Regions from separate parts of the Auritidibacter ignavus genome, predicted to be linked through region 2. Evidence: riboswitches for the same ligand, from Rfam matches in the RefSeq annotation. Region 2 holds a riboswitch; each other region holds the start of a gene.
What was found. Region 2 has a riboswitch for S-adenosylmethionine ahead of acs (acetate--CoA ligase). Riboswitches for the same ligand answer to the same signal wherever they lie in the genome.

Region 1: it holds a riboswitch for S-adenosylmethionine, as region 2 does, so the genes downstream of both, QDX22_RS05145 (O-acetylhomoserine aminocarboxypropyltransferase/cysteine synthase family protein) here and acs (acetate--CoA ligase) in region 2, are expected to answer to the same signal.
Region 3: it holds a riboswitch for S-adenosylmethionine, as region 2 does, so the genes downstream of both, QDX22_RS00975 (O-acetylhomoserine aminocarboxypropyltransferase/cysteine synthase family protein) here and acs (acetate--CoA ligase) in region 2, are expected to answer to the same signal.
Region 4: it holds a riboswitch for S-adenosylmethionine, as region 2 does, so the genes downstream of both, QDX22_RS01015 (LLM class flavin-dependent oxidoreductase) here and acs (acetate--CoA ligase) in region 2, are expected to answer to the same signal.

Annotation. Positions count from the first base shown of each region.
Region 1 is NZ_CP122564.1:1,132,943-1,140,392, forward strand. Features, by position in the region: gene QDX22_RS05130 (5'-nucleotidase C-terminal domain-containing protein) at 1-410, opposite strand, end outside; gene QDX22_RS05135 (alpha/beta hydrolase) at 547-1,230, opposite strand; gene metX (homoserine O-acetyltransferase MetX) at 1,277-2,437, opposite strand; gene QDX22_RS05145 (O-acetylhomoserine aminocarboxypropyltransferase/cysteine synthase family protein) at 2,504-3,853, opposite strand; SAM riboswitch class IV at 3,933-4,048, opposite strand; gene QDX22_RS05150 (ATP-dependent helicase C-terminal domain-containing protein) at 4,157-6,559, shown strand; gene QDX22_RS05155 (hypothetical protein) at 6,609-6,863, opposite strand; gene QDX22_RS05160 (CPBP family intramembrane glutamic endopeptidase) at 6,948-7,450, opposite strand, start outside.
Region 2 is NZ_CP122564.1:2,272,491-2,279,940, forward strand. Features, by position in the region: gene QDX22_RS10330 (TetR/AcrR family transcriptional regulator) at 1-261, shown strand, start outside; gene acs (acetate--CoA ligase) at 258-2,234, opposite strand; SAM riboswitch class I at 2,455-2,555, opposite strand; gene QDX22_RS10340 (heme/hemin ABC transporter substrate-binding protein) at 2,840-3,991, shown strand; gene QDX22_RS10345 (FecCD family ABC transporter permease) at 4,001-5,164, shown strand; gene QDX22_RS10350 (heme ABC transporter ATP-binding protein) at 5,164-6,069, shown strand; gene QDX22_RS10355 (hypothetical protein) at 6,047-7,450, shown strand, end outside.
Region 3 is NZ_CP122564.1:218,836-226,285, forward strand. Features, by position in the region: gene QDX22_RS00950 (cation-translocating P-type ATPase) at 1-945, shown strand, start outside; gene QDX22_RS00955 (hypothetical protein) at 947-1,210, opposite strand; gene QDX22_RS00960 (bile acid:sodium symporter family protein) at 1,437-2,432, shown strand; gene QDX22_RS00965 (hypothetical protein) at 3,198-3,326, shown strand; gene QDX22_RS00970 (Rib/alpha-like domain-containing protein) at 3,350-4,069, shown strand; SAM riboswitch class IV at 4,388-4,505, shown strand; gene QDX22_RS00975 (O-acetylhomoserine aminocarboxypropyltransferase/cysteine synthase family protein) at 4,548-6,002, shown strand; gene QDX22_RS00980 (cystathionine gamma-synthase) at 5,999-7,210, shown strand.
Region 4 is NZ_CP122564.1:233,071-240,520, forward strand. Features, by position in the region: gene QDX22_RS01010 (NtaA/DmoA family FMN-dependent monooxygenase) at 105-1,478, opposite strand; gene QDX22_RS01015 (LLM class flavin-dependent oxidoreductase) at 1,498-2,655, opposite strand; SAM riboswitch class IV at 2,665-2,790, opposite strand; gene QDX22_RS01020 (LLM class flavin-dependent oxidoreductase) at 2,867-4,009, opposite strand; tRNA gene QDX22_RS01025 (tRNA-Lys) at 4,594-4,666, opposite strand; gene QDX22_RS01030 (hypothetical protein) at 4,765-5,247, opposite strand; gene ilvD (dihydroxy-acid dehydratase) at 5,384-7,120, shown strand.

The sequences.
Region 1 (7,450 bases), 1.1 Mb from region 2:
TCACCAGACGACAAGAACAAAGTGTTACCAGGGTTCACAGCCTGCTGATCAGTGATCAGCTTGGCAAACGGCATGGCGATATCTTCACTCATGCGACCATGAAAGTCATTGATGTTCAGCAAGCTGACGGTGGTTTCTCCGTCTGGGTTCTCGGCGGTTTCCTCATCCGGATTAGGGGATTCGGAGCCCGCGGTCTCAGAACCTTCCGTCTCGGTATCTTCAGTCTCAGGTCCGTTGTCAGCGGGCTGAGTTTCGTCAGGAACTTCCGACGACTGAGTAGCCTGTGCCGAAGGTGCGAGATTTTCTTCAGGGGCAGGGGACTCGGAAGTCGCTGCCAAAGCCGGGGTCGGAGCAAGCAACCCCACAAGAGTGATCAGCCCGATAGCAAGCGGGCGACGATTCGACGACATGCGTGTTCTCCTCGGTGATAGTGATCTTGGAACAAGGCTTGGTCAGCCTCAGTAAGAACACGATCACTGTAGGGGCCACAGATTACAGATTGGTAACAACCCATGTCTCCTGATGCACCCCGAAATTCACCTACGGTTAACGCCGGTTCGCGACGTGGCGAACGAGGAATGCGGTGAGATCGGAGATTTCCTGCGGGTGTACCCCATGGCCCACACCTTGGTACGTGTCCTGTGTGAGGTCGACATGCTGGTCAAGCCACATGCCAGCCTCTTTGGCCATCTGGGGTGGGATGATGGGGTCTTGTAGGTCGCGACCCCAGAAGACCGGCACCTGTTTGGTTGCCAGTTCTTCGTCGTGACTCAACAGCTCTGCCAGGAGTGGCTCGTTACTCGCGTCAAGAACAAAGCCCGACAGACCAACCACCGCAGCATACTGCTCGGGGCGCATCCGCAACATGGAGGTGGCCATGGCCATACCCTGGGAGAACCCCAGAATGGAGACGGTGCGGAAACCATCGGCCACGCTCTGGATCCAGGCATCCAACTGTTCCAAGCTACTCCGAACGCTTTCGGGCGGGGAGCTCAACTCTTCAGTGATCGGGAACCAGGCGTATCCATTCATCCCGTTGGTCAGCCAGATGGGGGCACGCACCGCGGCTACGGTAAAAGTGTCGGGCAACTCGGCCGTGAGCGGAAGGAGATCGGTTTCATCGGCGCCGTAACCGTGAAGCACTACGAGTAAGTCGCTATCGCTGCGGGAGGAAAGGTCCTGGTGGCTGAAACGTACTACCAGCTGGTTCGACTCAGTGTTGTAGCTCATAGTCGATGATCTTAGCGAACCAGTCTACCAGTGCAGAAGCTTCGCTTTACAGCTCCAGGACCCGGATGAGTTCATCCGCGATTTTTTCGGGAGCGGTCAGGAAGCCATCATGTCCGATGGGCGAATCGATTTGGTGACTGAGGACATGCTGCGGATGATTAGGATCCTGGGCACCACGGCCGCGGTTGAAGTCGTCGGCTAGTTGCTGGGACTGAGAGGGGAAGTACAACCGGTCCGAGGAGACCGCAGCGATGAACGGTGTTGCCACAATCCGTGCTACCGCGGCTTGTTGCCCGCCACGGTTGCGTCCAACGTCGTGCGACATCAGCGCTTCGGTGAGAACCACGTAGGAGTTGGCATCGAACCGGGAGGCCAGGTCTTTGGCTTTGTAATCCAAATAGGATTCGATCTGGTACCGGCCGGTACGCTGAGTGATCTGTCCGAAGGGGTCTTCCTGCCCTTGAGGTTTCCGAGCGAAGCGGTACTGGAGCTCGGCCTCCGAACGGTAGGTGATGTGAGCAATGCGCCGTGCGATACCCAGCCCTTCCTCGGGCGGCTGTTGACCGTAGTAGTCACCACGGCGGTAGTGTGGATCAAGTTTGATCGCGGCCACTTGCGACTGGGCGAAGGCAATCTGCTCGGCGCTGGCTGCTCCCCCACAGGCTAAAATACCCGCACCCCGGACTCGTTCCGGGTAGGTGGCTGCCCATTCCAGTGCGCGAGCTCCGCCCATAGAACCGCCCAGCACGGCGTGCCAGGTCTCAATGCCCAGCGCGTCGGCCAGGCGTGCTTCAGCATGAACCGAATCTCGGATCGTGGTAAAGGGAAACCGTGAGCCCCACGGTCGCCCGTCAGGGTCCGGGGAAGACGGGCCCGTCGAGCCGTAACAGCCACCCACCATATTGGGTGCCACCACGAACCATTTTCGGGTATCGATGGGGCGGCCCGGCCCGACAAGAGACTCCCACCAGCCCGGATGCGGAAGCGCTTCTGAGGAAACCACGTGGCTATCACCGGTCAGGGCGTGCAATATCAGGATGGCGTTGGAGCCATCCTGATTGAGTGTGCCCCAGGTTTCATAGGCCAGCTGCACCTCGGGTAGCCAGCCTCCGGTTTCAAAGGTCAGTTCACCCACTGAGATGGTCCGAAGCCCCGGTGAGATCGCACGACCTGCAACGATCGGTTCTGCATCCACTGACACGTTCATCATCCTCAGTTCCGGTTGTCGATACTGTGCCCGGCAGTATCTGCGAGTAGCTACGCGGTTGTGGCGCTAGCGACGCTGTTCGACTGCTGCAAAACCTTGTTGCAGATCAGCCAGGATATCCTCGGGGTTCTCCAGACCGACCGACAGCCTGACTAACGACGGCTCGACGCCGGCGGCCCGCTGTTCTGCTTCACTGAGCTGTGCGTGAGTGGTCGAAGCCGGGTGAATCACCAGTGAGCGAGTGTCTCCAAGGTTGGCGACTCGCTTGTGAAGCGTCAAGGCTTCAGCGAAAAACCGACCGGCTTGTGCACCGCCGGCGATGTTGAAGGAGACGATGCCAGAGGTTCCCTCGGGCAACAGCCGTTGGGCACGGTGATACCAGGGACTTGATTCCAGACCGGCGTAGGCCACGTGCTGAACTAAGGGATGGTCTTCCAGCCAGTGCGCCACCGTCAGCGCTGATTCCACATGGCGGGAGACACGTAAGGAGAGGGTCTCGAGGCCGAGGTTGACGATCCAAGCATTGAATGGGCTGGCTGCGCTGCCCAGATCGCGCAACAGCTGGGTGCGAAGTCGCAAAATATAGGAGAGATTCGCACCCAGCGGTCCATCGGGTCCAAAATCGGTGCCGAACACCACGCCGTGATACGACTCGTCGGGGGTATTGAACCAGGGGAATTTTTCCGGGTCGGCTGTCCAGTCGAAATGGCCCGAATCAACGACGAACCCGCCGAGCGCCGCGGCATGACCGCCCAAGTATTTGGTCGCCGAATGCACGACAATATCCACACCGTGTTCGAACGGGCGGAACACCGGCGGTGGAGTCAATGTCGAATCCACGATCAAGGGGAGCCCCGCCTGATGGGCAATATCTGCCACCGCTTCCACATCGAGCACATCGGCTTTCGGGTTACCCAGCACTTCACCAAAGAGCACCTTGGTGTTGGGTTTAATGGCCTGTTTCCAAGCGTCAAGGTCATCGGGATCGTCAACAAAGATCGTTTCAATCCCGAGTCGCGGTAGGGTGTGTTTGAACAGGTTTTGGGTGCCACCATATAGTGATGCGGACACCACCACCGAATCTCCCGCACCGGCAAGGTTGAGAACGGCCAGGGTGGTCGCGGACTGTCCGGAGGAGGTCATCACCGCCCCCACGCCACCTTCCAGTGCGGCGACCTTCTGTTCGACCGCGTCGGTGGTGGGATTCGTAATGCGGGTGTAGATCTGGCCCAGGCTGGAGAGTGCGAAACGATCGGCTGCGTCCTGCAAAGTCGGGAAGTTATAGGACGCTGTGGCATGAATGGGAAGCTGGGTGGAACCGTAGTCGGCTACCTCCGGAATCCCAGCGTGAATCTGTTTGGTGGCTAGCCCCCAGGTGTTGGGGTTGGTGCTGTCTGGTTGCTGTGATTGACCCATGGGGTTTGACTCCTGTTGTCTCAGGGGTCGCAACTCGTGTTCTGACACCGTGCCGGCAGACAGCGTTCAGAGCACGGTGGACCCGCGCTTGCTGCGAACCATTGTGGTTCGCGCCTGGTCCTCACCCGGGGCACCCCACCGCGGTGGAGGGTTGCCGGTCAGCAAGCCGGGGCTGTTTCACTGACACTCGTGACCAATACAAAGTATTCTGCCAGATCTGGGCGGTCATTTCATCCCAGGTCTGATCACATCGGAGACTGCACTGGTTCTGCCTACCAACGACGAGTCCATAGACTACAAGGGATGACCAGTTCTTCATTGTCCTTCCACGACGCCCTCCCACAGATCGGCCACGGGTTACCGGCCGCGTCATTAGTCGAAGAACTTCTCGGGCTACCGCACCGGCTTCGCGCGGTGGTGGAATCACCTCCGGGTACGGGTAAAACCACGATCATTCCCCCGTTGTTGGCGGCCAGGGCCGAGCACCGCGAGCCCGGTCTCAAGGTCGTGGTGACCCAGCCGCGCCGGGTTGCGGCCCGGGCAGCAGCACGGCGACTGGCACAGCTCACTCGCACCACCGTGGGGGACCACATTGGTTATACCGTTCGGGGCGATGCGAAGGTCTCAGCACAGACTCAGATCGAGTTCGTCACGGTGGGAGTGTTGCTCCGTCGTCTGTTGCGTGATCCGGACCTGGATGATGATTCGGCGGTGGTGATCGACGAAATCCATGAACGCTCCGTAGAAACCGACCTCACCGCCGCATTTATCCGCGATCTCTTACCACGACGCGATGACCTGGAACTCGTGGCGATGTCAGCAACTGCGCAGTCGCAACAGTGGGTGAACTATTTTGATGCTGCATTATTCACCGCCCACACCGAGATTTATGCCCTCACCGAAGAATTCTCTCAGCCCCCCACCGCGCTGGACGACCGTGGCGTCACTCCAGATTTTCTCGCCCACGTTGCGAAGACGACGGCCCAGACCAGTGCCCGCACCGAGGGAGACGTTTTGGTCTTTCTGCCCGGTGTCGCCGAGATCCGCGCGGTACAACGCCAGCTTCCTGAAGCCCTCGTGTTGACCGGGTCAAGCACCGTCGAGGAACAGGACCGGGTACTCTCCCGAGCCAACCATCAGCGCATCATTCTGGCAACGAATGTCGCTGAGTCGTCCTTGACCGTTCCGGGGGTCAGGGCCGTGGTGGACTCAGGGCTGGAGCGAACCCAACGGTTAGACACGATGCGGGCCATGACCGGGCTGGTCACCGTGGGTGCGTCCAAGGCCTCGATGCGGCAGCGGGCCGGTCGTGCGGCGCGTCTCGGGCCAGGCCTGGTCGTACGGTGTGTGACGGAACGCGAATATGCTGCCCGCCCCAGTGATATCACCCCGGAGATCCTCACCAGTGACCTGACCTCGGCCGTGTTGTTCCTGGCGTGTTGGGGTCCGACCCGTCTCCCGACCTGTCCACCGCAACGCGCATATCGCGCCGCAGTGGAGGTCTTGCGTGCTTTGGAAGTTATCGAACCGCCCGATGAAGACTCCGGTGCGTGGCCGGTGGTGACCGATCTGGGTCGACGTTTAGCTTCAGTTCCTACAGAACCACGACTCGCCCGCGCTTTACTGGACGGTTCCGAACTCCTCGACCCTGCCACCGCGGCCACGGCGGTAGCGTTATTGGATTCCGATCAGAGAGCCCCCGGTGTCAATGTGAGAGCACGTGAGCTTCCACGCGAGGCGCACCGATTTCTCGGCCTCACCGGTGCTACCCCCTCCGGTATAGCACCGGCTGAGAAGCCCCGGGAGCAGGATCTCGCCACCGTAGCGGCTCTGGCTTACCCAGATCGCATTGCCCGTCGCCGAGACCGCAACTCCCGAGAATTCTTGTTGGTCTCCGGAACCGCCGCCGAACTACCCCGAGATTCTCGGCTACCACAGACCGACTGGTTAGTGTGCACTGAGGTTGGGCTGTTGCGTGGCAAGCCCATCATCCGCGCGGCAGTGCCGGTTGATCAAGACACTGTCGAGCTGTTGTTACCCGTTACCCAGGAGCGAGTTGCCGAATGGTCGGGGCAGAAAGTCAACGTCCGCGAGGTGTCCCGGATCGGTGCCATCATTCTCCACCAGACTCCGGTGGCGGCCACCAGTGACGACACCTTGCAGGCCACCGCTCGGGCCATTCGCGTCCAGGGGCTCGAGGCCCTCAACCCGAGTCAGCAATTCTGGCAGTACTGGGACCGGCTACGCTTCGCCCATCACCATCTGCCAGACTGGCCCGATCCCCGGAGTTTCACTCCCGAACAATGGGCTCCTTTTGCCCAAGATCTCCTGTCAGGTCTGAAGACGCTGGTGGGCTGGGACAAGGACGCTGAATTACAGACACGAGTCCCGGAACGGCTCACGGTCCCGTCCGGTTCAAGCTATCGGGTGGATTATTCCCAGGACCCACCCGTGCTGGCAGTGAAGCTCCAAGAGATGTTCGGAGCCGTGGAGACACCAACCATTGCCGATGTTCCGGTCAGCATTCATTTGCTCTCCCCTGCCGGAAGACCGTTAGCTATCACCCAAGACCTGCCGTTTTTCTGGTCCGAGGTCTATCCCCAGGTACGTGCCGAGAACCGAGGACGCTACGCCAAACACCCGTGGCCAGAAGACCCCACGACCGCCACCGCGACCCGGCTGACCAATAAACGGTTGCACCGCTGACAGCGGACAAACCGGCCATGGAACGAACCCAAGTTGAGCTGGCTTCTCTTTAGCCCTGCTCCCGGCCAATATGTGGCATGATCACGGCCCAGAGAGCCCCCAGCGGAACGCAGATGACACTAATCCATCCCAGCACCCATGCGGTCGCAAACGGCCATTGCGGTCCGTCACCGTCGAGCGAGGAAACATTATGGCCCAAGAGGGTGCCAAAAATAAACAGATATAACAGTAGCGCCATGAGCGAAAACAGCGCGAGAGCGCCCACACCCAACGGGCCATAAATCAGAAGCTTATTTTTCTGCATGAATGTTCCTTTCACGATGCGTTGCGCGCTGTGTGATCGCGATGCACAACCGCTTACCTTCCACGTGGCACGCCGAGCCCGACGTTAGTGCCCAAACCAGCCCAGGCTTTCGAGTACCGGGAAGCCTGCGAAGCCGGCCACGTCCAAGAAGAGATGAGCCCAGACCATGGGCATGACGCGCCGATATTTCAGGTAAACCAGTACGAATACCACTCCCATGATCGCGTTACCGATCCCCGGACCGATGCCCTGGTAAAGATGATAGCTGGCCCGGATCAGCGAGGAGACCAACAAGACCGCGACCACATCGGTCCTGGTGGTTGGCAGCCAGGTGGTATTTGTACCCAAGTCAGCCGTGGGAAAGGGGGTGCGTCGCAGGAGGCTGACCCGGTCCACCAACCAGGCCAAGATAATGACTTCTTCAACCAGACTGTGCCGGACGGCTGCCAGCGTCAGCACGATCGGAGTCCACCAGTGGTCATTCATGCTCGATCCAATAATCGCGGTGGTCAGCCCCAAAGAGCGACCCACCGCGTAGACCAGCAGAGTGCCACCACCCATGGTGATAAACAGGATCAGTCCCAGCC
Region 2 (7,450 bases):
CAGCGCCGTCGCGAACAGGATCTCGTGCGTCGGGTGGTTGATGAGGGCATCGCTGCCGGGGTATTCACCACCCGAGACCCCGGGGATGTGGCCCGAGCCGTGGTCAGCATTTGCCTAGGCATTTCGCGCTGGTACCGCCAAGACGGTCCGCTGAGTTTGGATCAGGTCTGCGCAATTCACGTGCGTATCGCCCGCGCCACCGCCGGATGCATCCAGGCACCGGAAGAGTTACCCACCGATCGGCGGTGTGTGAGCGTCTAGCGGGTGGCCAGGACCTCGGCAATACTGGCCACGGCCGGCTCATTTTGCAGACTGGTGGTATCGCCGAGGGTGTCCCCGGTGTAGAGCTGGGTGAGTAGCCGTCGCATGATCTTGCCCGAACGCGTCTTGGGCACATCCGGGACGACCACGATGTCCTTGGGTTTGGCCACCGGGCCGATCGTCTGCGAAACCAGCTCACGTAACTCGGCCACCGCTTCCTCGGCGGCGAATCCGTCCCGCGTGACCACAAAAGCGATCGCAGCGTGACCGGTTTTGGCATCCGGTACCGGGGTGACGCCGGCTTCAACCACCTGCGGGTGTGTCACCAAGGCGGACTCGATCTCGATGGTGGATAACCGGTGACCGGAAATGTTGATCACATCGTCAATCCGGCCCAGAATCCAGGTGTCCCCGTCGGCATCCACCTTCGCCCCGTCACCGGCCACAAACCAGCCACGGGAGTCTTCCGCATCGGCGTAGTCCTTCCAGTACGAGTTAAAGAACCGCGCCGGATTGCCCCACACGGTCCGTGCCATCGCTGGTCCGGGTCGGGTGATCACCACCACGCCCTGCTGACCGGCTGGGGTCGGGTGCCCGTTGTCATCGACCACCGCGGTGTGGACCCCGGGCAACGGCCGGGAGCCACACCCGGGTTTGAACTCGGTGTCATCCTGTCGCGGTGAGAGCACCGTCGCACCGGTTTCGGACTGCCACCAGGTATCGACCATGGGGACCTGGCCACCACCGAGCTGGGTGCGCGCCCACCGCCAGGCCTCAGGGTTGACTGCCTCGCCCACGGTCCCGAGTAGCCGAATACTGCTCAAATCATAGCCGGGCTCCACCCCGTCGGGGTGCCACCCCATCAACGATCGGATCAGCGTCGGGGCGGTGTAATAGCTGGTCACCCCGTAACGCTGGATTACCTCAAAGTGCCGGCCCGGATGTGGCTGGTTGGGCACCCCCTCATAAATCACCTGCGTGACCCCATTCGATAGGGGGCCGTAGAGTTCGTAGGTATGGGCGGTGACCCACGCTAGATCGGCGGTGCACCAATGCACGTCCTGGTCCCGGGTCGCGATATCCGGATTCGAAAAGAGATAGTCATAGGACCACGACGCCTGGGTGAGATAGCCGGCCGAGGTATGCACTAGTCCTTTCGGCTGACCGGTGGTGCCCGAGGTGTACATGATGAACAGCGGGTGCTCGGCGTCAAAAAACTCCGGGGTGTGGGTCGCAGGCTGCCGATCCACGATCTCGTGCCACCACACGTCTCGACCCGGCACCCAGGTGATCTCGTCTTGATGACCGGTGCGGTTGAGCACCAGCACGTGCTCAATGTTGTTTTCCCCGGCTACCGCGGCATCGGACGCGTCTTTGACCGGTACGGCTTTGCCCCGCCGGAACTGCCCATCGGAGGTGACCAGCAACTTCGCCGCGGTATTCTCCACCCGGAACTTCAGGGCTTCGGCCGAAAAACCGCCGAAGACCAGTGAGTGCACCGCCCCAATGCGGGCACACGCCAGTGCGATCACCACGGTCTCGACCAGCACCGGCAGATAGACCACCACGCGATCGCCGGGGCCAATGCCCAGCTCGGTTAGCGCATGGGCGGTCTGAGAGACCTCGGCGAGCAACTGCCGGTAGGTCACCGCCCGCCGATCGCCGGGCTCGCCCTCAAAATACAGGGCCACCTTCTCGCCCAGACCGTTGTCCACGTGCCGATCCAGGCAATTCACCGCCACATTGAGCTTGCCACCGGAAAACCACCGCATCACCGGGCCACGTTCGGCGGCTGGTGAAGGATTGGTCCAGGTGTGTACCGTGTCGAATGGCTCGTGCCAGTCCAACCGTTGGGCGGCAGCCTCCCAGAAGGCGATCCGCGCCCGCTCGTCCACTGGCTGTCCATCGCCGCGACCGCCGTGTAAGAGCTCGGGATCTCGACCGGGATGCACATCCGGATCGGCGGCGTCCACGATCTCGGCGGGCAACGGTCCGGGCACGATGCCTGGCAGTCCGGTCTGCTCCGGGGTGAGTGGCTGGTACTCAGAAGTAAAAAGCTGTGCGGCCAACCCGGCCGGATACCGCTGATCAACCTGGACGGGCTCGGCGATCAGGGACTGAAAGATTTCCCGATCAGAGGGGTGGGACGCGGAACGCTCAGTGGGTGTTGCGGACACGAAAAATCGCACCTTCCTTCCATCGCTTCTGGCATGAGCACCTGCCGAATCGAGAATGGAGTCGGTGGTTGCTGCGGCGTCATCGAGCCAGATCTCTGCTACCGCTCTGGATGGTCGTACTGACCTCTAGTCTAGGTCGTCGATCAAGCGGTCAACACCGAGGTGTCGCAGACCGACATCTTGTGAGATCAGCAACAACACCGACCCGCCGTGGGCCGGCTTGTGGTCGTCGAGAACGCCCCACAAGCTGATATCTGCACTAAAAGTAGGAAAGTCTTAGCAGTCATACATGCAGTCGCTATATTTGCCAAATAAAGATAGGTGAGGCTAAGCTTGCCGTTAGCTTTGAGTATTCACCATCACCCGCCGGATACGATCCCGTCGAGAAGAGGTCACCTACCGTGCAGACCGTCCAACACGCACCGAGAACGTCACGCCGTGGCCAGCGCGCCACGCTGGCAGCCCTGCTAGCCACCCTGCTGTTTGTCGTCACCGGTTGTGGCGGACAGGCTAGTGGCACCGTTGATGTTGGCCAGGCCCTGGACAACGCCCAGTTCATCGACAACCCCAAGGATTACGAAGGCCCCACCACCGCGCATTTGGCCAATTCGGCGATCAACCCGATCGCCACCAACCCACAATCCCAGTTGCCGGTGACCGTCACCGACGCCCAAGGCACTCAAGTCACCGTGACCGATACCTCCCGGATTCTGGCGGTGGACCTCTACGGCACCGCCTCCCGGACCGTCTATGAGCTCGGCCTCGGCGATCACGTGGTTGGCCGCGATATCTCTTCGGGTTTTGCCGAGATCGCCGATAAACCGTTGGTGACCGAAAACGGGCACGATCTCAACGCCGAAGCCATCCTCGAGCTGGCTCCGACCGTGATCATCACCGACACCTCCCTGGGCCCCTGGGACGTGATGTTGCAGATGCGCGATGCCGGTATTCCGGTGGTTGCTATCGACTCCAAGCGCGATGTCGACACCGTTGACGAACTCACCATGCAGATCGCCGAAGCCCTGGGCGTACCCGAAGAAGGCCAAAAGCTCGCCGAACGCATCCAGGCCGACACCGAGGAGATGCTGGCAGAAATCCAGCAGTACGTGCCCGAATCCGACGACGAGAAGTTACGCATGATGTTCCTTTACGTCCGTGGCCAGGCCGGGGTCTACTACATTTTCGGGCCCGGCTCCGGCACCGATTCGTTGATCAAAGGTGTCGGTGGGATCGATGTGGCCGATGAGATCGGCTGGGAGGGCATGATGCCGATGACCGACGAAGCGATCGTGGAAGCCCAACCCGATCTGGTGCTGATGATGACCAAGGGGCTCGAATCGGTCGACGGAGTCGACGGGTTAATGACTGCCGTGCCCGCTCTCGCGCACACTCCCGCCGGCAAAAAGCGCCGGATTGTTGACATGTCCGACTACGAAGTGCTCTCCTTTGGCCCCAATACCGCCGGCATCCTCGAGGCGCTCGCCGTGGCCATCTACGCACCCGACTCCGCAGGTACCTCCACCGACGAATCTGGTACCTCCACCGAAGAGTAGAGCCTGCCCATGAAGACCCCGACGACCCCGGCTACTCCGGCAATTCCGCTGTACTTCGCCCCGCATCAGACCGTGGGCGATAACGTCGACACCGGCCTGCTCAACTCCGCTGCCACCCGCACAGTGTTGCAGAGCCAGTCCCACGGACGCGCCCGCTGGCTTTTCGTGGTGCTCACGGCCTTGTTCATCGTCCTGATCCTGGTCTCAGCCGGGATCGGTCAGATGCAGATCGCACCGCTAGAAGTCATCTCCTCGGTGCTTCGCGGGATCGGGATCGACACCGGCATCGAATCCGAGCACACCTACTACGAAGCCGCCCTATGGGATGTGCGCTTCCCGCGGGTGGCACTCGCGGTGATCGTCGGCGCTGGATTGGCCACCGGCGGGGTACTGATGCAGGGCGTGTTCGGCAACCCCCTGGCCGAACCCGGCATCGTCGGGGTCTCCGCCGGTGCGGCTGCCTTCGCCTCGGTGGTTATCGCCCTGGGCCTGAGTGTCTTCGGTGCCTGGACTTTGGTGTGTGGCGCCTTCATCGGCGGGCTACTCGCCACCACCCTGGTGTATCTCACCGCCCGCAAAAACGGTCGGACCGAAGTAGTCACCCTGATCCTCACCGGCGTTGCGGTCAACGCGGTGGCCGGAGCCCTCACCGCGGTGATGACCTTCATCGGCGACACCTCCGCCCGCGAAGAAATCGTCTTCTGGCAACTGGGTTCGCTGAATGGCACGCGCTGGCAAGACGTCTCCGTCGCCGCACCGGTGATGCTGATTGGTATTGGTCTCTGCCTGTTCTACACCCGCCAGCTTGACCTTTTGGCCCTGGGTGAACGCCAGGCCCGCCACCTGGGAGTCGATGTGGAATCGCTACGCCGACAGATCATCATTCTCGTGGCAGTTATCACCTCCGCGGCTGTTGCCTTCTCCGGCATCATTGCCTTCGTGGGCCTGGTGGTACCCCACATCATCCGCATGATCGTCGGCCCTGGCCACCGCGTGCTGCTCCCCGCCTCGATCATCGGGGGAGCGGTGCTCCTGCTGGCAGCCGATTCTGCTGCGCGCACGATCATTCCCTACGCGGATCTACCGATCGGAATTCTGACCGCTCTGGCCGGTGGACCGTTCTTCTTCTACTTGATTCGTCGCACCCGACGTGGCGCCGGGGGGTGGAACTAATGACCCACACTGCTCACGGTGCCCCCATCCGGAACTCCCGGCCCAACCATCGCGCCCCGGTGCTGGTTGCCGACAACGTGTCCGTGACGATCGGGGAGCAGTACCTGATTGACCACCTGGACTTGGAGGTCTACCCCGGTGAAGTCGTCGCACTAGTCGGTCCCAACGGTGCCGGAAAATCGACGTTCTTGGCCACGCTCACTGGCGATACCACCCCGAGCGCCGGCACCGTGACGCTCTACGGAACCGAGCTGTCCGAGCTGCGCCCCGCCCAGATGGCCCGATTGCGCGCGGTGCAACTCCAAGAAAATCGGGTCGCCTTTGCCTTTACTGCCAGTGAGGTCGTGCGATTGGGTCGAGCCGCCTGGGCCGGCACCGGTGAAGAAGCCCGTGACGATGCCGTGGTCTACGAGGTCATGCACGCCACCGAGGTCACCCCACTGGCCCAGCGCGCCTATCCGCAACTGTCTGGAGGCGAGAAAGCTCGCACCACCTTCGCCCGCACCCTGGCCCAAGAGACTCGGATGCTGCTCCTTGACGAGCCCACCGCCGCGATGGATATCCGCCACCAAGAACACGTGCTGCGCCACGTCCGCCAGCGCGCGAACGCCGGAGCAGCCGTGGTGGTGGTCATTCACGATCTGTCGGTGGCCGCAGCCTACGCCGACCGGATCATGATGATCAGCAATGGTCGCCACATCCGCACCGGAACCCCGAAGCAGGTGCTGACCGCACAGCTGATCACCGAGGTCTACGGTCATCCGGTCGATGTGTTGCAACACCCCACCAACGGGGAGCTGATCATCGCCCCGGTCCGTGACCGCCCCCGACGCTCAGCACTATCACCCACACCATCACCTACGACATCTGGAAGTTGCATTCATGAAAACTCATTGTTTCACTGAATCTCGCACGCTGGCCCACGCTGGGCGTACCGTGCGTACTAGCCTGCCGGCTCACCTGCTGGCGGGCCTGCTCGCTGTGGTCATCGCTGTGGCCTGCCTGGCTGGAGTCATCGGCCACCAGCTCCTGACAGCCTCCAGTGCCTCTGCCGCCCCGCAGGTGGCGATCTCCGGACTGGACGGCCAAGCCAAGGTGCGCGCTAGTGGCATCACCGATATCACCGTCAGTGGCCGGGGCTTCCAGTCACTGCAGGGCGGGTTCGGCGGCATCTACGTGGCCTTCGGCTGGGTGGATGATCCCCGCGGTGGTTCGTGGAAACCCTCTCAGGGTGGAAAGACCGGCGTGAACTACATGTACGTCCCCGATACCGAGGCCAAGGATAATAACGGCTACCTGCGCTTTGTGACCTTCCCCGGCTCATCCACCGCTTCGGCCGCTAACGGCGGAACCCTGGCCGCCGACGGGACGTGGAAGCTCACCATGCGTACCCCGGGCGCGAAGTTCAACGCCGTGGACCGTCAGGGCAACCAAAAAACCGTGGACTGCACCAAAGTCACCTGTGGGATCATCACCATCGGCGCCCACGGCGTGCACAACCCGTCCAATGAATCCTTCACTCCGGTCGAGATCGTCGGTGCTGCCGGCGACACCGTCTCGGTGAGTGTCGATGACTCCGCTGCAGCCGCCAACCGCAGTGCTGCGGGTCACCACACTGGCGGTGGCGGCCAGGCCGGAACCGTGGAGAACCCTCAGCAGGCCGCCGTCGATGCGGCTGCGGCTGATCTGGCCAACGGACAGCCAGCTGAACAGGATGAGGCCGGCGACTCCGCCGGCGCTGTAGACGCCGGACAGGCAGAAGAACTGACCGACAACACCGCTGAGGCCAACGCCGCCTTTGCCACCGTCGGGCTACAACAAGAGGTCATCCAGGCCGGTCACGTGCTGGGCTTCACCGGGCAAGGTTTCCAACCGGGCGAGCAAGTGGTCGTCACCCTGGGCGATGGTTCTTCTGGAGCCGGCCCGTTGACCGCCGGTGCAACAGGAGAAGTAGCCGGAGCGATCCCGATCCCCGACGATGCCAGTCCGGGCACCCACACGCTACGACTCACCGGCGCCTCCTCGGAACAAACCGTTGAAGCCCAATTCACGGTCGCGGCCAACGCCACCGCGACCTCGGCCGAGAACTCCAGCTGGTGGTCCCCGGCCTTCATCACGGTCTTGTGTCTGGCCGCGGCCATCCTGATCTTTGTCATCGTCTGCGTCATCGTCTCGCTCCTCAAGCGTCGCCGGGCCCGAGCAACTGTCTCCGAGCAGCCTGACCAGTCTGACCCATACGACGAATACGACCAGCAGGACGATGTCGATCCAGAACCCGAACTGGAG
Region 3 (7,450 bases), 590 kb from region 2:
GGCACCGAGCTGGCGGAACTGTCTGATCCTGAACTGGTGGAGCGACTGCCACAGATCACCGTCGCTGCCCGCATGTCACCGCAGGACAAACTGCGCGTCGTCAAAGTTCTGCAAGAACAGGACAAAATCGTGGCCATTACCGGTGACGGCGTCAATGACGCGCCGGCGCTGAAAGCCGCCTCGATCGGTGTGGCGATGGGCGAGTCCGGCACCGACGTGGCCCGGGAAGCCTCCGATGTCGTACTCACCGACGACAACTTCGTGACCATCGTCGAGGCGGTGCGCCAGGGGCGCATTACGTTCTCCTCGATTCGTAAAGCCACCTTCTTCCTGCTCTCCAACGGTCTTGCCGCGTTGATCGCGGTCGCCGTCAACACCTTCACCGAGTTACCACTGATCTTCTTGCCGGTGATGTTGCTGTTCATGAACGTGGTGACCAACGGTATTCAGGACATTGCCCTGGCCTTCGAAAAAGGTGAAGGAGACGAACTGGACCAGTCTCCCCGACCACGTTCTGAGGGCGTACTGAACCGCACCATGTGGTTGCGCACGGTGATCACCGGTACCTGGATGGGTGTGGGCACCTTGCTGGTTTACCGGATGGCCCACGAAGCTGGTCTCGAGCTCGACCACTGTCGTACCCTGGCATTGATCACCATGGTGATGTTTAACTTCTTCCAGGTGTTCTCCGCCCGGGCAGAACGTCAATCGGTGTTCCGGCTCAACCCCTTCTCGAACCCGCTCCTGCTCATTTCAGCGCTGGCTGCTCTGGGGTTGCAGTGGTTGGCATCCAGTTGGGAGCCGATCGCGGATCTGATTGGTCTGACCGCCTTGTCGGTCACCGAATGGCTGATGTGCACGGCGATCGGATCGACGGTGCTGTTGATTGTTGAGGGCGAGAAGCTGGTGCGCCGACTGGCACACCGTGGCTCTGCTGACGGTTAGATCACCGCTGAGAACGGTGCGAGCTCGAGGAGCTCGACGAGCCCGTGCCTGAGGAGTCAGTTTCGGCGGAACGGCGACGGACCTGATACAGCCACAAACCCAGGACCGCTCCGGCCAGGGTAAACAGTGCGATGGTCACCAGCGTACCCAGCAGATCCTCGATGATCCGTTGGCCGGTCAGCCACCGGATGCCCTCGACGACCGAGGACGCCACGAGCCCGATGAGAGCGCCGATGATCAGGGCTTTTCTGCTGTTGAGCGTCATCTGTGTTCATCTCCTCTACACGATTGGCCACCGTGACTCCAGCCTACAACTCACCCCATCTGAACCTGAGCTCGCACTACCGGTGCTCACTATGTGGTCACCGGTGGTCATCGGTTTTGACACGACACCAGACCAGGGATTCTACTGAACCGACAGATAGACCGATCTGCACCGCCCGCTGCGTGGTGTCGGACCGGAGACACCTCGTGACTCGAAGGCAGGTACTGTGGCTGAACAAGACCCCAGCACTCAAGAACTCACCCACACCGCACAGGTCAAAGAAGACCGGTCAGCCCGGCTGGCCGTGACGGTTTTCCCAGCCATTATTATTGTGGCTTTTCTCGTGGGGTTCTTCTTCCCCGACCAGACCGCCGGGCTGGGAGAGTTCACCAATATTGCCTTGGGGATCATCATGTTCGCCATGGGACTGACGTTAACCCTGCCGGACTTTGCGCTGGTGGTTAAACGTCCCCTGCCGGTGCTGTTGGGCACTATGGCTCAATACGTGATCATGCCGGTGCTTGCGGTGGGACTGGTGTGGATTTTCCAGCTCCCTGCGGAGTTGGCGGTCGGGGTGATTCTGGTCGGTTGTGCCCCCGGCGGGACCTCCTCGAACGTGATTACCTATTTGGCCAAGGGGGATGTGGCGCTGTCGGTGACGATCACCTCGGTTTCGACCCTGCTGGCCCCGATTATTACCCCGCTGTTGACCCAGTGGCTGGCCGGAGCACTCTTGCCCGTGGATGCCGGGAGCATGGCGTGGTCTATCGTGCAGATGGTGCTGATCCCGATTGTGGCCGGTCTGCTCGTGCGGTGGCTGTTGCGTCAGTGGATCGACAAGATTCTGCCACTTTTACCGTGGGTGAGTGTGCTCGGCATTGCCTACGTGGTGATTGCTGTGGTGTCCGGTTCTGCTGATGCCATCGTCACCGCTGGCTGTTTGGTGCTACTGGCGGTCATCGTGCACAACGGGATTGGTTACCTGCTGGGCTATGGCGCCGCGCGGTTATTTGGCTACCCCTCGCGTGTGGCCCGCACGACCTCGGTCGAGGTCGGGATGCAGAACTCTGGACTGGCCGCAACGCTCGCCGCGTCCCACTTCAACCCCACCGCGGCGCTACCGGCCGCCGTATTCAGTGTTTGGCACAATATTTCTGGCGGATTGCTAGCAGTATTCTTCCGCTGGCGTGCCGCGCAGCACGCCGAACGCTCACTGGACTAGGGGCTTTTCGGAAGATTTCTACTCGATGGTAAGAGCCTGATTGCTGGAGTGGAGACGTTGCTTGCCATCACACCTGGTGTCCGGACACGTGACGATCTTTCCAGCGGTTGAGATCAGTGTGACCGCAGAAACGAGACCAACATGCCTGCTACCCTGCAGGAAAGGCGCCACCGGGTTTGCTCAGCGCACCGGAAAACGCGTCCATCGATCATTCTCGGTACCAGCGTGTTGACCTGTGGGCTTCTGGGTGCCGGTGTGCCCGTGGTGACCGCAATCCCGATCCCGCCCCTGGCTAACACCCCCGTGCAGGATGCACACCACAATGGGGTGGGCACCGCCGACGTGGCTCACCAATTCTCGAGTGCGCCCACACCGAGCCAGGAGTTGCACTGGCCCCAGACACGACCCGATGGTGCGACACAATCCGGACTCGTGGTGCATCACCCTGGCCGGGGAATCCCCGTCGAAGAATTCACAGGATCTCAGCCCCTGGCGTTCCCAGCACGTCACACACGGACACCACGAGCCCAGCCACGGTTCGGGAACGTTTCCAGAATCCCTACCTCGATACCGGCTACATGATGACCCGCGCGCCACGCGCGGGCGAGACTCTGACCGCGATCTTAGATGACTGGGTTGATGAACGTGATGCGACCTCGTCGGAGACGTTGAGGCAGAATTCCCGCCTGCGGATTGGAACGGGTGGTGAGCCCCCGACTACTCCCAGGATCCCTCGGAGAAGTTCCCTATCAGTGCGAAGCACCGATGCATAACTGGGAGCCGGTGACGGTCAAAGCCGGCGGAGATGATGCAAAGACCAATGATATCGGTGATAAACCGGCCCCGAATAGCGCCGTGAAGTACACGCCGGATGCCCCGAAGGACTTCCTGTGACGGTTAATCCGGAGAATGGTGAGGTGACCGCAACGGCAGACAGCACGGTCGAGCCGGGCTCCTATACCGTTCCGATTCAGCGCACCTTTGGTGATGGTCACCCTGATGAACTTCAGGTTAAGGTTATCGTGGCTCAAGTCCCTGTCTACGAGCCCATCACCGTAGCGATGAACGAGGAAGCGACCGTTGCGGTGCCACGCGGAAACGATGGCAACCCGTTGCCCGACGGCACCACCGTCGATGTCGACGGAGAGTGGCCACAGTGGGCCGCACTGCAACAGGATGGTTCCATTGCCGTCGCACCCACCCCACAGAACGCCGAACCGCGGGAGTATACCGTGCCGGTGACGATTACCGTCACGTCTGCGAGCGAGCAGTATGGTCCGGGATATGAGGCGGTCACCACTGCACCGGGTGGAACGGTTGCGGCCCCACAAACCGTCGAGCCGCAACTGCCAGAGGGGACTCGATTTGCAATCGACGAGTCATTTACCGTCCCAGACGACTGGGAGATCTCGCTTGATGAGACCACGGGAACCATCACGTACCGTGCGCCTGAGAACGCCGTGGACGAGGACAAAAGCGGTGGATCCGGAACCGCAACGGAGGGTGCTGCACCGAACAAGCGCCGCTTGGATGAGCAGTCTGGTGCAACTGGCTCTGGTTCGTCCTCAGACGTGGCGACTACCGGTACCGGAAACATCTTGGCCATTGCCGGCCTGGCTGTGGGCTCGATTGTGTGAGGAACCATTTTCGTCCCGGTGCGCAACCGCCGGGTGCACTAAGCGTCACCTGATCGTCGAATAACGACGGCACGGAAGACACACCGCGACGCTGGCCGCGTGGGGAAAGAACCCGGCGCGGCCAGCGTCGTCATAATGTGAGATATTCACGGTAATGAAGGTTTGACGACAGAATATGACGGGTCCTCCACCCGGTGCTTTGACCACTATCAGGGCGATTTTTAAAGTGTCTTTCAGAGTGGGTGGCGGTAGCGGAGGTTGAGACCAAATTCGTTAGACCAACCACTCCTCGAAAACAAGTAGAATACTTTGACAAAGGATCACGAGAACCGGTTCAACAAGCTCTGACTGGCCGGTCGGCAACCCTTTCCGCTGTGACGGGGTGCCTCAGATGATGATCCGGTCTTCAGCACACCGCTGGAGGCAAGCACGGCGTGCCCAGCACTGGCAGACACGCCCTAGTATCAAGGGGGACGTTATGTCTACTACCAGTCACTTTTCTGCCGAAGACTCTGAGGGCCCATGTCAATCCGGGTTTAGTACCCAACAAATTCACGCGGGCCGTATCCCGGATGAATCCATTCGTCCTGTACGCGAACCAGTCTATGTTTCAGCTGCCTTCGGATTCGATTCTTTCGCCCAAGCCCGTGAAGTCTTCGCCCAACGTCAACCTGGACTGACCTATTCCAGAACTGGAAATCCCACGGTTGGATTGCTGGAACGGCGACTTGCCAGCCTGGAAGACGGAGTCGGGGCGGTCGCCACCGCGTCGGGCCAGGCCGCCATCACGCTGAGTGTGCTGGCCCTGGCAGGACGGTCCTCGCAAAGCCCAGACGGTCAACCCCATCCGGAGGCTCCGGCCGGCCACGTGGTGGCTTCAAACCGTATCTATGGTGGCACCGCTGACTTGCTCAACGACAGCCTGGCGGAAGCCGGGATCACCACCACCTGGGTCAATCCGCACGATCCCCAGCAGTGGGAGGAAGCGATCACCGAACGCACGCGGGTCTTTGTGGTCGAATCCATTGCCAACCCACACGCAGACCTGCCGGATATCCCGGCCTTGGCAGAAGTTGCTCACCGGCACGGGGTGGCACTGATTGTCGACAATACCCTGGCGACACCGTATTTGCTCCAACCTGCTCGTCTGGGTGCTGACCTCGTGGTGCACTCGGTGACCAAATACTTGGTCGGAAACGGTTCCTCTCTCGGAGGAGCGGTCATTGTCACGGACAATTTCCATCCCTCACAACGTCCAGAGCTATGGCCACAGCTGACCACACCACGCCCTCGTTTTGGTCCTCAGTCCTTGGTGGAGAAATACGGGGAGGCAGGCTCTGTGCTGCATCTGCTTCGAGCACAGTTGCTCAACGACGTGGGACCGGTGCTATCGGCGTTGAACGCCCAGCAGGCTTTGGAGGGTATTGAAACGCTCGACCTGCGGTTGCCCCGCCACAGCCAGACCGCTACGGAACTCGCTCGTCGACTGGAACAGCACCCCGGTGTGCGTTCGGTGAGCCACCCCTCGCTGGAATCTCACCCGAATAAAGACATTGCGGAACGAGACTTCACGCGGGGGACGGGAGCGGTATTCTCTTTCGAATTGAATACCGATTCTGCCGGTGTTGAGCGGTTTTTCAATTCACTGCAGCTGTTTACCCTGGCGGTCAATCTTGGCGACTCTCGCTCCTTGATCACCCACCCGCTGACCACGACCCACTGTCGCCTTTCGGAGGAGCTTCGCATCGCTGGACAGATCAACGAGACCACCGTGCGACTGGCAGTTGGACGCGAAGATGTCGACGATTTGTGGCACGACGTCAAACAAGGGCTGGACCAGCTTGTTCAAGCAAATCAGCCCGCGTCCGAACAGGTCTGGGCAGATGCAAACACCACTAAGGCAGAAGAATCAGCAAAGGCGGCACTGTCATGACAACTCTTGATCTTCACCACAACATCCCGAGCAAGAAAAACGAAAATCCCACCCCGGGGTTCCGAACCCGAGCCATCCATGCTGGTCAAGACCCGGATCCACTGACCGGAGCGGTGATTCCACCGATCTATCAAACCTCGACGTTTGTGCAACCCGGTGTGGAAACACTACGCGCTGGCTTTGAATATTCCCGCGGCGGTAATCCCACACGGACCGGTCTCGAAGAACAGCTGGCCAAGCTCGAGGCCGGTGCTGCAGCGTTTAGTTTTGCCTCGGGCATGGCTGCTGAAGATGCTCTGTTGCGGGCGGTGCTGAAACCTGGTGCAACCGTTGTCAGCACGGCCGAAACCTACGGTGGTACACACCGACTGCTCACCCAGCTCTACGCTCGGTGGGGAGTTAATACCGTCTTCGTGAGTCCCAGCGAGCAAGACAAGCTCGCTCAGGCGGTGGAAACATACCGTCCTGACGTGGTCTGGTTGGAAACGCCCTCCAACCCGTTGCTGACCGTGGTTGATATCTCTGCCTGGGCAGAAGCAACGCATCAATATGGCGGACTGCTCGTAGTGGATAACACTTTCGCATCACCGGCACTACAACAGCCGATCACTCTCGGTGCGGATCTGGTGATTCACTCAACCACCAAATACATTGGCGGCCATTCAGACGTTTTGGGTGGCGCCATTGTGGTTGGCCAGACGAGCTGGGAAGACAAACCACTAGCCGAGGTCATCGGCTTCCAGCAATTCGCTGCCGGTGCTGTGGCAGGCCCCCAGGACTGTTTCCTCACCTCTCGTGGGTTGAAAACTCTGGGCGTGCGGATGCAACAACACTGTGAAAATGCACGAATCATCGCGGAATGGCTCCAGGATCGGTCCGAGGTCGACCAGGTTTTCTACCCCGGATTGTCTTCCCACCCCACTTACGACATCGCTCGTCGACAAATGAGTGATTCCGGGGGGATTGTGAGCTTCCGATTAAACGGGGGAGAGGCCAAAGCGCGTCAGGTGGCCGAATCCACCGAAACGTTCCTGTTATCGGTCAGCCTCGGTGGCGTCGAGTCGCTCATCTCTCATCCTGCCACCATGACACACGGTTCCACCAAGGGCAGCGAACAAGCTCCGCCCGCTGATGTGGTGCGGCTGTCCGTGGGCATCGAAAACATCGAGGACCTGCTGATCGATCTTGAGCGCGCTCTGCGCAGCTAGTTGGATCCCACAGAGCACAGACCAAGCTCACCAGTAACAGCTCGGGCCCCTCGCAAGCTTGCGACGGGCCCGAGCCGTTGCTGGGCACACTTCGCGAAACACGGGCGCGCCAGCGGTTCTGGGGAGAAAGTTCCGTGTTAATGTTCGTGACCGGGTGATGACCCTTTATGACAGACAGCTGATGTTAACAACGTGATCGGCGTTAGCCTGGTCCAACTAATGTCTCTGCCCAGCGTTTGC
Region 4 (7,450 bases), 600 kb from region 2:
TTCCAGGCCAGTTCCACTGCTGCAACCAGTGAAGGCGAATAGGGCCGTTGCAACAAGGGCTAGTGAGCGGACGCCATGACGTGAGGACCGTGCGTGACGCTGCTTCATGAGACATTCACCCCTTGCCGGAAAGTTGCCCGGCCGGTCGTGGCCGGATCCCACGTTGTGGGCAGACCGAGTAGTTCACGTAACGTTGCGCCCTCTGGGTAGTCGGTGCGTAGAGCACCCCGCTCTTGGAGTAACGGAACAACGCGGTCGATGAAAGGCACGAGTCCGGTCGGGCTCAGATGTGGTGCCAGAATGAATCCGTCGCTGACATGGGTTTCCACAGTCTCAATCATTTCGGACGCCACGGTTTCAGGGCTTCCGACGAAGGTCTGCCGCGACTGGGTGGCAATCACTGTTTCGCGCAGGTTCAGATTGCGCGCCTCAGCGATGTCCCGTAGCTTCTGCACGGTCGCGAACCGGTCGTCATGCCTGACCTCACTGCGACCCTTACTGATGGTGGTTTCACCGACCACCGGGTCCACATCAGGAAGTGGGCCCTCGGGATCGAACTCTGAAAGCTCTCGGTTCCAAATCTGTTCCAGCAACAGGATGGCGGTCTGACCGCTGACCTGCTGAGCCCGAATCGTCGCAGCCAGTTCTTCTGCTTCTTCATCGGTATCTGCCACAACAACGGAAGTACCCGGCAGGATCTTGACAGATTCGGGATCACGGCCGGCCTGTCGCACCCGCTCGGAGAGTTCATGGTAGAACTGTCGGCTGTCTTCGTTATCAGTGTGCAAAGTGAAAATAGCATCGGCGTTACCGGCCGCGAAGTCTTGACCCTGAGCGGATTTTCCGGCCTGGAAGATCAACGGACGCCCCTGAGGGGAACGGGGGAGCGGGAACTCGCCGTGAATATCGAACTGATCGTTGGTGACGTTCACACGTTCCCGCTCGGACTCGACATCTTTCCAGCTTGCCCAGAAACGATTGGCAACATCCAGAGCCTGAGAAGCCCGCACATAGCGGTCCGCCCGGTCGAGGTAACCGCCACGACGGAAGTTGGCGCCGTGGAAGGAATCGGAGGTGGTGACAATATTCCAACCAGCTCGCCCGTTGGAGACATAGTCCAAGGTTGAAAATTGCCGAGCCACCTCATAGGGCTCATTGAAGGTGGCGTTAATAGTCCCGACCAGTCCAATGTGGTCGGTCACCGAGGCCAAGGCTGCCAAGATCGGCAACGTGTCGGGGCGACCAACGACATCCAGGTCGTGGATCAGACCCCGGTTTTCGCGCAGTCGGAGCCCTTCGGCCAAGAAAATGAAGTCCAGGCGACCACGCTCGGCTTCGGCGGCGAACTTCTCAAAAGACTCGAACTCAATGTGGCTTCCAGACTCCGGATCGGACCACACGGTGTGATGATTCACCCCGGGGAAGTGTGCCCCAAGGATGATCTGGCGAGGGGAAGAGTGATTCTGCTGATTCGTCATGAGTGTCTCCTGGGGGAGGTTAGTGAGCGGAAGCGGACGAGGAAGCTGAGGCGTACCGGTTTGCGGGACGACCAAGTCCGAACCGGGCCCGCAATGGAGCGGCATTGTTATCGGCTGGGTGATCTTGGAGTGTCTCCACGACAGATTTCAGGTGCTGCTCGATCACAGCAAGGTCGTGCTGGTTCTGGGCAGGCCAAAGCCGGACGCCATCAACCCCGGCGGCCTTGACCTGGTCTAGGCGTTCACTGAGGTGCTCTGGAGTACCGATGACGACCTCATCGGCCTGAGAAGGATTAAGGGTCTGGACCTCGTTGAGGCGTTGCCAGCGTGCGAGCGCCTCTGACTCGTCTGGATCAACCGCAAAGTACACATCGGCCACGACCTTCGGCGGCGCGTTCTTGTCACGACCGTGCTGGTCGGACAGCGTTGTAATCCTTTCGTGGAGTGAGGTCAACTTCTCCGGGGCCGAGGTGCCGGTGAAGATCACGTCGGCAGCGCGCACTGCAGTGTTCAGCACCTCTTCGCTGGTACCTGCAATGGTGACCAGTGGCTGGCCTTGCGGTGGCCGGGGAACGATAGAGGGGCCTTTGATGGAGAAGAAGTCTCCTTCGAAGTCCACGTAGTGGAGCTTGTCGCGGTCGATGAATCGTCCGGTGGCTACATCGCGAATCTCGGCGTCGTCTTCCCACGAATCCCACAGACCGCGCACGACCTCGATGACGTCGCGGGCTTCAGCATAAAGCGAGGCCTCATCGTCGTAGGCGCGTCCTCGTCCCACTAGCAGCGTTTCGGCTTCGGTGGCTGAGACTGCAACCTGCCAGCCAGCGCGACCGTGACTGACATAGTCAAGCGTGGCAAGATTTTTCGAGACGTGGAAGGGCTCGGTATGGGTGGTGGTCAGCGTCGGGATCAGGCCGATCTTCTCGGTGCGGGGCGCCAACCACGAGGCCAGCAACGACGTATCGAATCCCGGGCGGGTGGCGTCATTGAACGCATCCTCGAGGGTCACGAATCCGGCCCCCAGGTTCTCAGCCTGACGCACGAGGTCTTCCCACGCTGTGATGGAGAAGTTATCGGCAAGAGCCTGCTGGCTCCGGATGGCTGCGGGGTGGAAACCCCCTCGATCCAGCGCAACTCCGATGACGAAGTGGGAGGTTTCGGGTGTGGCACGTGACATGATTCTCCTTAAACACACTTGCCGAATGGGCCTTGTCTTCACCTGGAGCACCCCACTGTGTAAGAGATTGTGGTCGATCTCCAGAGAGAGGGTTGCTGTCCGATCAGCCAGGGCTTGAAATCGGATCTCGTGACAATAAATTCTCGGTGGTGGTTGGGTAGTTGATGGGCTGGGATGGGTGGTCAGGGGTAGCCGGAGGGCAACGGGGAAGCTATTGCCAGGCCTCAGCCAACAGCTGGAAGCTACGCAGGCGGGCTTCCGGGTCGTGGGTAATGGTCGAGATCAGCAATTCGTCGGCTTGTGTAGCGGCCTGTAGCGCCTTGAGTTTCTCGACCACCTGGTGCGGGTCCCCCACGTAGCGGGTCGTCGTCCGGTCGCGGACCAGGGGTTGCTGTTCGGCGGTGAGCTGGTTTTGTGCAGCGGTATCGGGTGAAGGATATGTGATAGCGCCTTGACCGCTACGGATGCTGTAGACCCACTGGTCGTAACCAGCTGCCAAGGTGTCAGCCTCGGAGGTGGTATCGGCCACCAAAACTTCAGCGGAGACGATGGTGTATGGGGCATCGAGGTCTTCGCTGGGTTGGAAGCGCTCGCGGTAGTCCGCCAGAGCTTCCAGAGTATGGGTGGGGGCTACGTGATAATTCGCACCAAACCGTAGTCCCTTTTCTGCGGCCAGTTGCGAGGAGTCACCGGCGTTGGTACCCAAAATCCAAATCTCCGGAGAACCCACATCCGCGGTGGCATTCGAGATCGGTTCGCCATGTACTACGGCGCGGTCATGGAACAAATCCAGTAATTGATCGAGGTACTCATCATAGAAGCGAGGCTCCGCGCCGGGCTGATGCAATAGGGCCTGCTGAGCGGTAGCACGCGGTGAGCCAAAGAGGTGAGACAAATCGGGGGAAGCGGGGATAAACACGCCGTTGTCGGTCTCGTAGTCGTCTGACTGCTGCTTAGCCTCATCTTTCTTCTCTTGTTTGGCAGCTTCGGCCTCGGTGCGCTTCTTTTTAGGGCCCTTCAACCCGGCACGTCCCAAGCCGAGGTCAATTCGTCCCGGAAAGGCCGCTTCAAGCAGGCTGAATTCTTCTGCCACCGAGAAAGGAGTGCGGTGACCGGTCAGAACCGTTCCGGAACCAAACCGCAAGGTTCCGGTTTCACTGGCCAACAAGGCGATGGTCAGGGCAGGGGAGTAGCCCAACATCCCTGGGTTCAGGTGGTGCTCCCCGTACCACAAGCGGTGATAGCCGGCTTCTTCAATGCCACGAGCAAAGGCTCGAGCATGATCAATACCTTCGGCAGGGGTATACCCTTCAGAGAGCGGTACCAAATCGAAAGCGCTAAGCCGGACTGTCATCAGATCACTTCCCGTTTTCCCATTGACGTTGGTTGATAGAGGAACGATTAACCATTCTTCAGATAGGGAAGGCTGGGACCTAGTCGAGGTCAAAGCACTGACACATTCGTCCGTTCATCTCTGGCGCGACGGTTTCCCCTGTCATATATTTCGTGTCCTTGACGCAGTGTTACACGTACCAGGCCACGCTCAACAGGCGGCCCGTCGCGAGAGGGCCGGTACGACAGGTGGCTCCCACCCAGGGTGTTGCGCCACGTCGGGACATGGTGGTCGATGCCTCATGAGGTACCCTGCTCTGGGACGAGAGAGCGAGAGGGTGGGAGGTAACGATTGCACCGGATGGATCAGATCGTGGTCCTGTCGCGGGCGTGATGCAGGAGGAGTAAGTCGGTGGGCACCAGCGCCCAGACCATGACGGAGACTCAGAGCCACACGGAAGCTGGCAGTCAATAGGCACAAACAACCCAGCGTGGAGGCGGGCCTGGTGGCTTTAAAGCTGTGGGTAGACGGTGGATTTGCCGTGTCCGCCGGATATGACAACGGCACCTGTTTGACGTGTGGCCAAACGAGGTGCCGACTTAGAGTGCGCCCCGTGGGACTCGAACCCACAACCTATTGATTAAGAGTCAAGTGCTCTACCAGTTGAGCTAGAGGCGCAGAACTAGATGCGCGTTTCGCACGAGGAACTACTCTAGCAGAGGAGTTTATCGATTGTTAAATCTGAGCGGTGTGACGATCACGACCTCTTGTTCAGCCTACTGATCTTGCTTGCGCTTGTAGAGCTCATCGAGCTGGTCCATCAGTTCGGTCATGAACTCGTGAAAGTCCTCCGAATCATCGAACTGCTCGAGAGCCACGCTGTGCCCGGCACCGAGAGGAACCTCGGGGTCTCCCACCACATCAAAATGTGCGCGATGGCCGGTCACAGTGGTGACTCCGTACCCAGCACCCGAATCAGACACCATGGCTACATTCGACAGGTCAATGGTCAGGATGTCTTCTCGGTCGGCCTCGGTGTGCACCCCAAAGGCTTCGACCTCTTCGGTGACGATCGGCAGCAATACCATCTCTAAAGGCTGGCGACGATAGCCGATCACGAAGGCCGGTCCGGTCGCGACCGGGTGGGCATAAATCAGGTTGTAATCGCCGTAGTTAAAAATTGTGGCTTCAAAGAGCAAACGCAGGCGCTGCTTCAGCGCCGCAGACGAGGAAGAGCCCTGCTTGAGGTGTGCCATCATAATGGACCAGTCTAGTCTCTGGGATGACGCTGCGTCATGATGAAATCACCAGCGATTGATTTACTCGACGATTCAGTCAGTGCAATGTGTTCGTCGTGTTGCAGATAACAGGGGCGAGCAGTCGTAGACTGTCGTCATGACACCTCGCACTACGGACAATTCATCTGAGCCAGATCTCAAGCCCCGCTCACGGGACGTGACCGATGGGATGGAAAGGGCCCCAGCCCGTGGCATGCTCCGTGCCGTGGGCATGGGGGATGAGGACTTCTCCAAACCGCTGATCGGTATTGCGTCGTCGTGGAATGAAGTCACCCCCTGCAACCTCTCCCTGGACCGTCTGGCTGATGCCGCGAAGTCGGGTGTCCATGCAGCCGGCGGGTACCCGCTGCAATTCGGCACCATTTCGGTCTCCGATGGTATTTCTATGGGCCATGACGGTATGCATTACTCACTGGTGTCTCGCGACGTGATCGCCGACTCGGTCGAGACGGTGATGATGGCTGAGCGCTTGGACGGTTCGGTGTTGCTAGCCGGGTGTGATAAGTCGCTACCCGGGATGATGATGGCCGCCGCCCGTCTGGATCTGGCCTCGGTATTCGTCTATGCCGGGTCGATCATGCCCGGCTATGCAACCTTGTCGGATGGCAAGACTCGGCAGGTGACCCTTATCGATGCGTTCGAAGCCGTAGGGGCATGCGCTCGCGGGTTGATCTCGCGCGAGGACGTGGACACCATCGAACGCGCGATTTGTCCTGGCGAAGGTGCCTGTGGCGGGATGTATACTGCCAACTCTATGGCCTCGGTCGGGGAGGCCCTTGGTCTGTCGATTCCGGGCTCGGCCGCCCCGCCTTCGGCCGATCGTCGTCGCGATGCTGATGCTCGCCGGGCCGGTGAGGCTGTGATCAACCTCCTGAAACAAGGGATCCGCACTCGTGACATCCTCACCAAGGAAGCGTTCGAGAATGCTATTGCCGTGATGATGGCCTTCGGAGGCTCCTCGAACTCGGTGCTACACCTACTGGCCATCGCCAATGAAGCCCAGGTGAACCTGAGCCTGCACGACTTCAACCGGATCGGAGACAAGGTCCCGCACCTGTCAGATATGAAGCCCTTCGGTCAGTACGTGATGACCGACCTGGACCGCATTGGTGGCGTCCCGGTGGTCATGAAGGCGTTGCTGGATCTCGGAGTGCTCCACGGCGATGCCCTGACGGTGACCGGCAAGACTGTCGCCGAAAACCTCGAAGAACTCAACCCGCAGGGACTTGATGGCGAGGTATTGCGCACCCTGGACAACCCGGTGCACCCCACCGGAGGACTGACCGTGTTGCACGGGTCGTTGGCCCCGGAAGGCGCGGTGGTGAAATCCGCGGGATTCGACGCGGAGGTCTTTGACGGTACCGCGCGGGTCTTTGAACGCGAACAGGCCGCCATGGACGCACTGGCAGCCGGCGAGTTACAGGCCGGAGACGTGGTGGTCATCCGTTACGAAGGCCCCAAGGGAGGACCCGGTATGCGCGAAATGCTAGCCATTACCGGTGCCATCAAGGGCGCCGGTCTGGGTCAAGACGTGTTGCTGATTACCGATGGTCGCTTCTCCGGCGGGACCACCGGATTGTGTATTGGACACATTGCTCCCGAGGCAGCTGTCGGCGGACCCATCGGGCTGATCGAAGACGGTGACGCGATCCAGGTCAGCATTAAAGATCGTCGTATTGATCTGCTGGTCGATGAGGCCGAACTGGAGCGTCGCCGGGAGAACTTCGAGCCCCTGCCACCGAAATTCCAGCAAGGCGTGCTCGGAAAATTTGCCGACATGGTCTCCTCCGCCTCCGCAGGTGCGGTCACCTCACGCCCGGTGAGCACCCGGTAACGCAACAGTACAGCGCGCCACACAACAGCACAGAGCGGGCTGACGACACGGGGTCGTGAGATGGTCAAATCGGTGTGAGATAGCACACCGTGGGCCACCTCACGACATATTTGACTTTTCAGTTCCTCGACTGCAAATATAAGAACATGTCGAAGACCCTAGTAGTCGTTATGTAGCGCATGGCCTGAGTCGAGAAACTCAGCTGGCGAAGCACCGCCACCATGCGCTGACCCCGTAAGGCCCACACCAGAGCCGGTATCGGGGTTTTTTTATGGCCTTTTGTGCAAACCACAAATGGCGGAATCACGAGTCGAAGACAGAAGAAATGAA